3 regions of the Nocardia sp. NBC_01503 genome follow, and region 1 is predicted to be linked to each of the others. Evidence: riboswitches for the same ligand, from Rfam matches in the RefSeq annotation. Region 1 holds a riboswitch; each other region holds the start of a gene.
What was found. Region 1 has a riboswitch for cobalamin ahead of cobN (cobaltochelatase subunit CobN). Riboswitches for the same ligand answer to the same signal wherever they lie in the genome.
Positions count from the first base shown of each region.

Region 1 (3,275 bases):
AGGAGGCGGACATGCCGAGGGTCTTACCCGGCAGCCATTCGAGATTGCCGTGCTTGCCCAGGTGCACCATGGCGTCGGCGGCGAAGCCGTCCGGTGCGGCCAGCCAGCGGTAGGCGGCCAGATAGTGGTGGCTCGGCGGCAGATCCGGGTCGTGGTAGATGGCGACCGGGTTCTCCCCGAAGCCGCGCGGCGGCTGGACGATGAGCACCACATTGCCGAATCGCAGTGCGGCGATGACGATTTCGCCCTGGGGATCGGCCGAGCGATCCACATACAGCTCACCCGGCGCGGTCCCCCACGCCTCTTCGACACCCTCGCGCAGATCCTGCGGCAGCTGTGCGAACCACTTGCCGTAGGTGTCGGCCCCGATGCGAATCGGGTTGCCCTCCAACTGTTCCGCGGTCAGCCAGTCCGGATCCTGACCGCCGGCGGCGATGAGCGCGTGGATCAGCGCATCGCCATCACCCTGCTCCAGGCCCGGGATCTCCCCCGGTTCGCCGAGGTAGTAACCGGCCGAACGCAATTCATTCAGCAGCCGGATCGCACTGGCCGGGGTATCCAGGCCGACGGCATTGCCGATACGCGCGTGCTTGGTCGGATAGGCCGACAGCACGATCGCAATATGCTTGTCGGAGTTGGGAATATGCCGCAGCCGCGCGTACCGCACCGCGATACCGGCCACCCGCGCCGCGCGCTCGGGATCGGGCACATAGGTGGAGAGCCCATCGGAGTCGAACTCCTTGAACGAGAACGGCACCGTGATGATGCGCCCGTCGAACTCGGGCACCGCGACCTGGGTGGCGACATCCAGGGGTGAGAGCCCATCGTCATTGGCCTCCCACTGCGCCCGCCCGCTGGTGAGGCAGAGTCCCTGCAGGATCGGCACATCCAGATCGGCGAGCGCGCCCACATCCCAGGCTTCGTCATCGCCACCGGCGGAGGCGGTCGCGGGCTTGGTGCCGCCCGCCGCGAGCACGGTCACCACGAGCGCGTCGGCCTTGCGGAGTTCGGCGAGCAGCTCCGGCTCGGCGGTGCGCAGCGAGGCGCAGTACACCGGCAGCGCCCGCGCGCCCTTGTCCTCGATGGCCGAGCAGAGCGCGTCGATATAGCCGGTGTTCCCGGCCAGATGCTGGGCCCGGTAGTAGACGACCGCGACCGTCGGCGCACCCTCGGCAATCTCCCGCGCATCCCGGTCCAGCTCACCCCAGCTGGGCAGCTCCACCGGCGGTTCGAAGCCGTGGCCGGTGAGCAGCACGGTGTCGGAGAGGAAGTTGTGCAGCTGCAACAGGTTTCCGGGGCCACCGGCCGCGAGGTAGTTGTGCGCGTCCGCCGCCACACCGCCGGGCACGGTGGAGCACTCCATGAGCTCGGCATCGGGTGCGATCTCACCACCCAGGGCGACCATCGGAATCCCGCTGGCGCGCACCGTCTCCAGGCCCTCCTCCCAGGCCCGCTTACCGCCGAGAATGCGCACGATCACCAGATCCGCGCCGTCAAGGAGGCCCGGCAGATCCTCGGGGAGAATGCGCGCCGGATTGGCGAGCCGATACTCCGCACCGCTGGCTCGCGCGCTCAGCAGATCGGTATCGGACGTGGACAGCAGCAAAATCACAGGTTTCGGCCTTCCTAGGGTGGACGCGCCCAGCACGGTACGGCGCTCGACGGGAAGGTCTGACTGTCACAGTGGCGCGACCGCACCGGAATTGCACCGGTTTCTCCGTCCGACGAGCCCGCCGATGCTATCGCGCCCACATCACAGTGCCGCAAACGCTGCTCGGCGAGGCTGTTCCGGTGCCACCACCGCGCGTACGCTGCCGGTATGCCAAACACTCCGGGATGGGTCAGGCGGAATCGCTTCACTGCCTGGTCAGGATATTTTTGCGCATTGGTTGCTTTCGCAACGCTGGCTATGGCTCTGACGGCCGCCGGCAGTGGACATACGCAGTATGCGATGCTCGCGGGCATCATCTGCGCCGGCACGATCCTGTTCGGTATCACCGTCATTGTGACGACGGTCCGCCGCGACCATCAGGATCATCACAACACCCCGAATCTGCTCCAGGACACCTGGGAGCTCTCACCCGCCTTCGCCCGGCGCCGCGGCGCGCCCCGATCGATCGAACCGCACCAGGCGGGCTGACCACCGCCGACCGCCCGGCGGGTGTCGGTGCCGCGCACCGGCGCCCGCCGTAGGCTGGTGTGGTCATGACCCGAACAGATCCCGACTCCTGCCCGGGCGTACTGCGTCTGCACGACGCCGCCGACGGGCCCCTCGCCCGTATTCGCGTACCCGGCGGACAGCTCACGCCGCCACAGTTGCAGGCGCTCGCCGAGGCCGCACGCGAATTGGCCGACGGCAATATCGAACTCACCTCGCGCGGCAATGTGCAGTTGCGGCAGGTTCGCGACGCGGCCGCGCTGCAGGAGCGATTGACCTCTGCCGGGCTGCTGCCCAGCGCCACCCACGAGCGGATTCGCAATATCATCGCCTCGCCGCTGGCGGGGCGGGTCGGCGGTTGGGCCGATGTGCATCCCCTTGTTCCCGCGCTCGATACCGGATTGCAGAGCGACGCGAGGCTGGCCGAGCTGCCCGGGCGCGTGTTGTTCACCCTCGATGACGGGCGCGGCGATGTGAGCGGACTCGGCGGGGATATCGGCGTGCACGCGCTCGACGGCGGTACCTTCGCACTGTTGCTCGCGGGCGTGGACAGCGGGGTGCGAGTCCCGGCCGCCGAGGCCGTGGACCTGATGCTCGCGGCCGCACACGGATTCCTCGATCTCCGCGACGGGCAGTGGCGGCTGCACGAGATTCCGGAGGCCACCGCCCGCCTCACCGACCACCTGCTCAGGGCCCGGTCCCACCTGGCCACCTCCGATGATGTCGTGGAAGTGACTGCGCGCCAGGATATTCCGATCGGCTGGCTGACCCAGGCCGATGACCGTGTCGCGCTCGGGGCGGGAGTGCGCCTGGGCTCGCTGCCCGCCCGCACCGCCGAATTCATCGCCGCCGTGGAGCGGCCGATTCTGGTGACCCCGTGGCGGAGCCTGGTCATCACCGATATGGATGAATGGACCGCCGAACAGGTGGTGCGGGTCCTCGCCCCGATGGGCTTGATTTTCGACGCCAACTCCCCCTGGCTGCTGGTCAGCGCCTGCGCGGGCATGCCCGGCTGCGGTAAATCCATCACCGATGTCCGCGCCGATGTCGCCGAGGCCGTCGAATCCGGACGCGTAGTGCCCATCGGCGCACCGCAATCCGCGCGTACGGGCCTCGA
Region 1 is NZ_CP109596.1:6,958,530-6,961,804, forward strand. It holds gene cobN (cobaltochelatase subunit CobN) at 1-1,612, opposite strand, end outside; adenosylcobalamin-variant (AdoCbl-variant) riboswitch at 1,660-1,736, opposite strand; gene OHB26_RS31905 (hypothetical protein) at 1,886-2,140, shown strand; gene cobG (precorrin-3B synthase) at 2,206-3,275, shown strand, end outside.

Region 2 (3,275 bases), 1.7 Mb from region 1:
CCGTCTCGTCGCGGATGGCGAGCGCCACCTGGCGGGCGGTATCCGCGATGGGCTGGTCATCGCGGACGAACGACCACGCCAGAATCGTCACTGGACCGGTGAGCATGCCCTTGACCGGTTTGTCGGTGAGCGACTGGGCGTAGCCGATCCACTCGACCGTCATCGGATGCGGCCGCGCCACATCGCCGAACAGGATCGGCGGCCGGACGCAGCGGGTGCCGTAGGACTGCACCCAGCCATTGGCCGTGGCCTGGAAACCGGTGAGCTGTTCGGCGAAGTACTGCACCATGTCATTGCGCTCGGGCTCACCGTGCACCAGTACATCCAGGCCCAGCTTCTCCTGTAGCGCGATGACCTCCGCGATCTCGGCACGCATGCGGTCGTTGTACTGCTCGACGGTGATATCGCCCTTGACCAGAGCGGCACGATCCTTGCGGATGGCGGGGGTCTGCGGGTAGGAGCCGATGGTGGTGGTCGGCAGCAGCGGAAGGCGCAGTCGTTCCTGTTGCAGCACACGGCGTTCCGCGGCGGGTGCGCGATGGGTGGCGGCCGCGCCGAGGGTGCGCAACCGGGCGCGCACGGTGTCATCGCGCAATCGTGGATCGGTGGCCCTCGACGCCAGAGCCGCACGCGTGGAGACCAATTCGTCGGCGACCGCCTCGGTGCCCTGGTGCAGTGCGGTGGCCAGCAATCGCACCTCGACGACCTTCTCCGCACCGAACGCCAGCCACGACCGCAGCGCCGGATCGATCCCGGTCTCGACATCGAGCGAATACGGTACGTGCAGTAGCGAACCGGAGGTGGCGACCACCAGCGCGCCGGTGCTGCCCAGCAGCGTGCCCAGGGTGGCCAGTGCCCGATCGGCGTCGGTGCGCCACACATTGCGGCCGTTCACCACGCCCGCCACCACCAGCTTGGTCGCCAGCGCCGGAAGCGCCGCCACATCGCTGACCGTCACGCCCTCGGTGAAGTCCAGGGCGATACCCTCGACCGCGGTGCCCGCGATCGCCGCCAGCGCCACACCGGGACGGCCGAAGTAGGTGGCCACCAGCAGTGCGGGTCGCGCATCGGCGGCCGACAACTCCTGGTAAACCCTTGCGGCGAGCGCGATCTCGGCCTCGCTCAGATCGGTGACCAGCACCGGTTCATCGATCTGCACCCAGGTCGCTCCGGCCGCGGCGAGCTGCGCCAGCAGATCGAGGTAGAGCGGCAGCAGCGCGTCGATACGCCGCAGCGGATCGCCCGCGGCGTCCTTGGCCAGCTTCAAGAAGGTCAGCGGGCCGATCACCACCGGCCGCGCGGGCACATCCAGCGCGAGTGCCTCGCGTAATTCGTCGAGCAGCTTGGTCGCATCGAGGGCGAATTCGGTCCGCGCACCGAACTCGGGCACCAGGTAGTGGTAGTTGGTGTCGAACCACTTGGTCATCTCCAGCGGTTCCACGGTGTCGGTTCCGCGCGCCGCCGCGAAGTATCGGTCCAGCGGATCGGCGATACCGGCGACCCGCTCGGGCAGCGCGCCGAACATGACGGCGGTGTCCAGCATCTGGTCGTAGTAGGAGAAGGTGCCGACCGGAATCGAATCCAGTCCGGCCGCGATGAGCCCGGTGAGCTGATTGCGGCGCAGGTCGGCGGCGACGGCGTGCAGCTCGTCCGCTCCGGTGCGTCCCGCCCAGTAGGACTCGATCGCGCGCTTGAGTTCGCGGCGCGGCCCGATACGGGGCAGGCCGAGAACCGTTGCGGTGAAAGGGGAGGTGTTGGTCACGGGTGTGCTCCAGTGTTCCAAAGTCACTGGCCGCCGCCCAGGGGTGGCGCGAATCCGGGTAGCCCTAGGTCACCGTTCGCACGGTGCGGCAAGCTCCGGCCCGTCCACCCGATCCACGAGGCGTCGACCGCCGGATACGGCGTATCCGGCGCATTCGGCAGGTCTTCGGACTCGCGGGCACCGGCCGATTCGGCCGACCTACTGGCCGTCGCTTCCCAGGTCCATGCCCAGTGCTGATGACGGCGGTCGTTCCTGCATACCGCTGCGGGACAGTGCCGGATTCTCACCAGCTTCCCTCTCACCGGACCACCCGGGGGATGGACCGGCTTCGACACCCGGCGCCGACGGGAGGGGCTCCTCCACCATCGATACCGCGTGAACCGATTGCCCCCGAAGCATATCGGCTTCGCCATGGATCTCGTGCGGGCGGATTTCCCCCGTGCGGCCTTAGCAAGTCGGCGAATCCGTCTGCGCGCCGCCCGCTAACCTCACCGCAGCCCATGTGTCCAGGTGATGAACACAAATTCGCAACCGACCGGTATGTGACTGTGAAGATTGCTGCGAAGGTGACTTCGATGCCCATTCGACACACCCGGCCAGGTACCTTGGTCGAATGTTCTCCAAAGTCCTGGTCGCCAACCGCGGCGAGATCGCCATTCGCGCGTTCCGCGCGGCCTACGAACTCGGCATCGGCACCGTCGCGGTGTTCCCGTACGAGGACCGCAATTCGGTCCACCGGCTCAAGGCCGACGAGGCGTACCAGATCGGCGAACCGGGACACCCGGTGCGGGCTTATCTGTCCATCGCCGAAATCATCAAGGCCGCCAAGACTTCCGGAGCCGATGCCATCTACCCCGGTTACGGTTTTCTTTCCGAGAACCCGGACCTGGCCGCGGCCTGTGCGGCCGAGGGCATCACCTTCGTCGGTCCGTCCTCGAATGTGCTGGAGCTGACCGGCAACAAGGCGCGGGCCATCGCCGCCGCCAAGGCCGCCGGACTGCCGGTGCTGGCTTCGAGTGAGCCGTCCTCGGATGTGAACGAGTTGATGGCCGCCGCCGAGACCATGGAGTTCCCGGTCTTCGTCAAGGCCGTCGCCGGTGGTGGCGGGCGCGGTATGCGCCGCGTGGCGGATAAGGCGCAGCTGCGCGAGGCCATCGAAGCCGCCGCGCGCGAGGCCGAATCCGCGTTCGGTGACGCCACGGTGTTCCTCGAGCAGGCGGTGATCAACCCCCGGCATATCGAGGTGCAGATCCTCGCCGATCAGCAGGGCAATGTCATCCACCTGTACGAGCGGGACTGCTCGCTACAGCGGCGGCATCAGAAGGTCATCGAGATGGCCCCCGCACCGAATCTGGATCCCGAACTGCGCGAACGCATCTGCGCCGACGCGGTGGCCTTCGCCAAGGAGATTGGCTACTCGTGCGCGGGCACGGTGGAGTTCCTGCTGGATGAGCGCGGAAAGCATGTGTTCATCGAGATGAATCCGCGTATCCAGGTCGAGCACACGGTGACC
Region 2 is NZ_CP109596.1:280,167-283,441, reverse strand. It holds gene metE (5-methyltetrahydropteroyltriglutamate--homocysteine S-methyltransferase) at 1-1,762, opposite strand, end outside; cobalamin riboswitch at 1,902-2,083, opposite strand; gene OHB26_RS01185 (pyruvate carboxylase) at 2,376-3,275, shown strand, end outside.
Region 2: another riboswitch for cobalamin. It lies ahead of metE (5-methyltetrahydropteroyltriglutamate--homocysteine S-methyltransferase); the one in region 1 lies ahead of cobN (cobaltochelatase subunit CobN).

Region 3 (3,275 bases), 670 kb from region 1:
TCGAACCCAACCTCGACTTCCCGACCGGGCCCGCCTACTACCTGCTCGGCTTCGATATCGAGGCGTTCACACCCATCTTCGTGATGAGCCGCGTCACCGGGTGGACCGCGCACATTATCGAGCAGGGCGAATCCAATGCCCTCATTCGGCCGCTGAGCGAATACGTCGGCGTGCCACAGCGTTCCGTGGTCGCCTGAGCGTCGGCCGGTAGCCCGATCCAAGCAGTGAGTCAGCGTTTGACCTGCGAGCATGTGGTTTCGTAGGGTTGGGCGCTCCCATCCGCGAACTCGAGGAATCATCGTGGCAACCTCTCACGTCCCCCGCTCGCGGAATGCGGTGACCTCGGCATGAGCGCGGTCACCAGGCTCACGCTGATCACGCACGCGATCACCGACGCCGTTCAGGGAGCTCGCTTTCCGGTCGACGAGCCGATCAACGCGCTCGGTGAGCGGACCATCGCCAAGGTCGGTGCATTAATGGGGGCCGACCACACCGTGATTCGGTACGCGCCTGAAATGCGAACGCGGGCAACGGCATCCGCACTCGGGCTGGCCGGTGAGCCGGATGCGGCGCTGCGGGATATCGACCATGGACGCTGGGCGGGGCAGGGGATGGATACCCTCGCATCCGAAGACCTGATGGCTTGGCTCACCGACCCGGCGTATCGCGGGCACGGCGGGGAATCCGTCACCGATCTGATCGACCGGGTGCGCGGCTGGCTCGGCGAGCTCGCCGGACGCGGTGAGCACATTACCGCCATCACCCATCCGGCCATCGTCCGCGCCGCGGTGGTGTGCACCCTCGATGCGCCCGCGCAGTCCTTCTGGCGCATCGATATTCCGCCGCTGACCGCGACCACACTGCATCATCGCGTCCCCGCGTGGACGCTGCGGACCACGGCGAGCGCACTGTACTGAATCCCAACATGCGAGCAGGTGGCGGCAATCGGGCTCGCGTCCGGCTATCCTGTTCGGGCAGCTGGTTCGCTGACGATGCGGCATACGGAGCCCCGAACCCATCGTGAGCGTCGAAACCTGTGCCTCGCACAGGCTAGAGGGAACCCGGTGAGAATCCGGGACTGTCCCGCAGCGGTAAATGGGAACGACGGTCGTCAACGCACCGGGCATACTGCCCGCGAAGCGGCGGCCGCAGGTCCAGCCCCGGCCGGGTGCGCCGGGGTCGACCCGGAGCCGGGTCGGCGCCCATGAGTCCGAAGACCTGCCGGTTGCGCCGGATACGCCGTATCCGGCGGTCGTCGCCTCGCGGATCGGGCGGTACGCCGAGTGGACCCGGGCACGGGATGATGCTTCCAGGGCTCCGCCAGCGTGCACCCCTCCTCGGTGACGACCATCGACTCCGACCATGGAAAACACCGATGCTGAACAACACTGCCGCTCCGGCGGTCGGCTCCACGCACCCACGCGCCCGTATCTCCCCGATCACCTCCGGCGTCTCGTCGGTGGTGAAGAGCCTGCGCGCGCACTCCGGCCCGCGCGTGCCCTTCTCCGTCGAGTTCAACCCGCCCCGCGACGCCGCCGGTGAAGCCCGGCTGTGGCGCGCGGTCCGGGAATTCGAACGCATGCACCCCGCCTTCGTCTCGATGACCTACGGCGCGGGTGGATCCACCAAGGATCGCACCGCCCGGATCACCGGACAGCTCGCCCGGGAAACCACCCTGCTGCCCGTCGCGCACCTGACCGCAGTCGGCCACAGCATCGCTGAACTGCGCTCTCTCGTCGGGTCCTACGCCGATTGCGGAATCCGCAATATCCTCGTCCTGCGCGGTGACCCGCCCGGCGACCCCCTCGGTCCCTGGAGCAAGCATCCCGAAGGCGTCGAATACGCCGAAGAGCTGGTCCGAATCGTCCGCGACCTGGGCGACTTCAACGTCGGTGTGGCATCCTTTCCCCAGGGCCACCACCGCTCACCCGACCTGGACGCCGACACGGCCTTCCTCGCCGCGAAACTCCGTGCGGGAGCGGACTATTCGATCACCCAAATGTTCTTCGACGTGGATGAGTACCTGCGCCTGCGCGACCGCCTCATCGCCCACGACCCCGTCGAAGGCGCGAAACCCATCATCCCCGAACTGATGCCGATCACCTCCCTGCGCACCGTGGCCCGCGCCGAGGAACTCAGCGGCCGCCCCGTCCCACCCCAGGTCCTGAAGCGCCTGCACCGCGCGGCCGGAACCGGCCCCGAAGAGGACAAGGCCGCGGTCCGCGCGGCCGGCATCGAAATCGCCACCGAAATGGCGGAGCGCCTCACCGCCGAAGGCGCCCCCTGCCTCCACTTCATCACCCTCAACTTCGCCAAAGCCACCGGCGAAGTCCTCGACAACCTCGGCTACCGCTCGACCGCCACCCCACTCAGCGCCTGACGGCCCGCCGACATCGCTGCCCGGCGCACGATATGGATGAATCGTTCGGGCAACCGCGCCGAGGTGCTGGACGGTCTCGAACGGCTTCGGTCCTTCGCTGACCGATGACGTTGTTCGACAGTGGGATTCGGGTCAGCGGGCGGAGAGGTGGTAGCGGAGCAGGACTGCCAGTTGGGTTCTGGCGGAGTCGAAGGGGTGGGTGGACTTGAGGGCGCGCGGTCCAGCGGTCATTACTCGGCATGGTCCTCGTTGTACTTGGCCTGCAATTCCGCTGCGAGGTCGGCGTTTTCGGCCTCCATCTGCTGGACGTAGGTGACGGCGTCGCCGACGGTGCGCAGGTTGCCCAGGTCTTCGTCGGGGATTTTGACGCTGTACTTGTCCTCGAGTTGGACGGCGATCTCGACCAGGGACAGTGAGTCGATATCCAGGTCGTCGACGAAGTGCTTGTCGAGGGTTACCTCGGAGGCTTCGATACCGGTGACCTCCTCGATGATCTCGGCGATGCCGGCAACGATCTTTTCCTGGGTGGTGGACACAAATATTCCCTTCGACATGGCATGACTCCGGTGTATGGGCAGGTGACGGGGGAGTAGCTGCGGACCCGCGCTGGTCCGTTCAAACCGGTTGTAGCTCAAGCACTTTCCGTCATCGGCTGCACACAACATATACAGCCGGGTGGAGATCGGATGATGGCGACCCGATACGAAGGTGTGGACACAGGTTTGTGGGAACCCTCCAACGGGCGCGGAGGCTGAATCGGTTGGCCCGGTGATCGTCTCGAACCACCATCGCGCTGGGGTGACATTTGTAGGGATCGCACAGTGCCCGGACGCGGGCGGCGATATCGCCCACCTCGAAACCGGCCGCCTCGCCGATCTGAAGTGAGATGTCCCGG
Region 3 is NZ_CP109596.1:6,291,751-6,295,025, forward strand. It holds gene OHB26_RS28660 (bifunctional 2-methylcitrate synthase/citrate synthase) at 1-197, shown strand, start outside; gene OHB26_RS28665 (histidine phosphatase family protein) at 348-917, shown strand; cobalamin riboswitch at 1,018-1,240, shown strand; gene OHB26_RS28670 (methylenetetrahydrofolate reductase) at 1,463-2,380, shown strand; gene acpM (meromycolate extension acyl carrier protein AcpM) at 2,611-2,916, opposite strand.
Region 3: another riboswitch for cobalamin. It lies ahead of OHB26_RS28670 (methylenetetrahydrofolate reductase); the one in region 1 lies ahead of cobN (cobaltochelatase subunit CobN).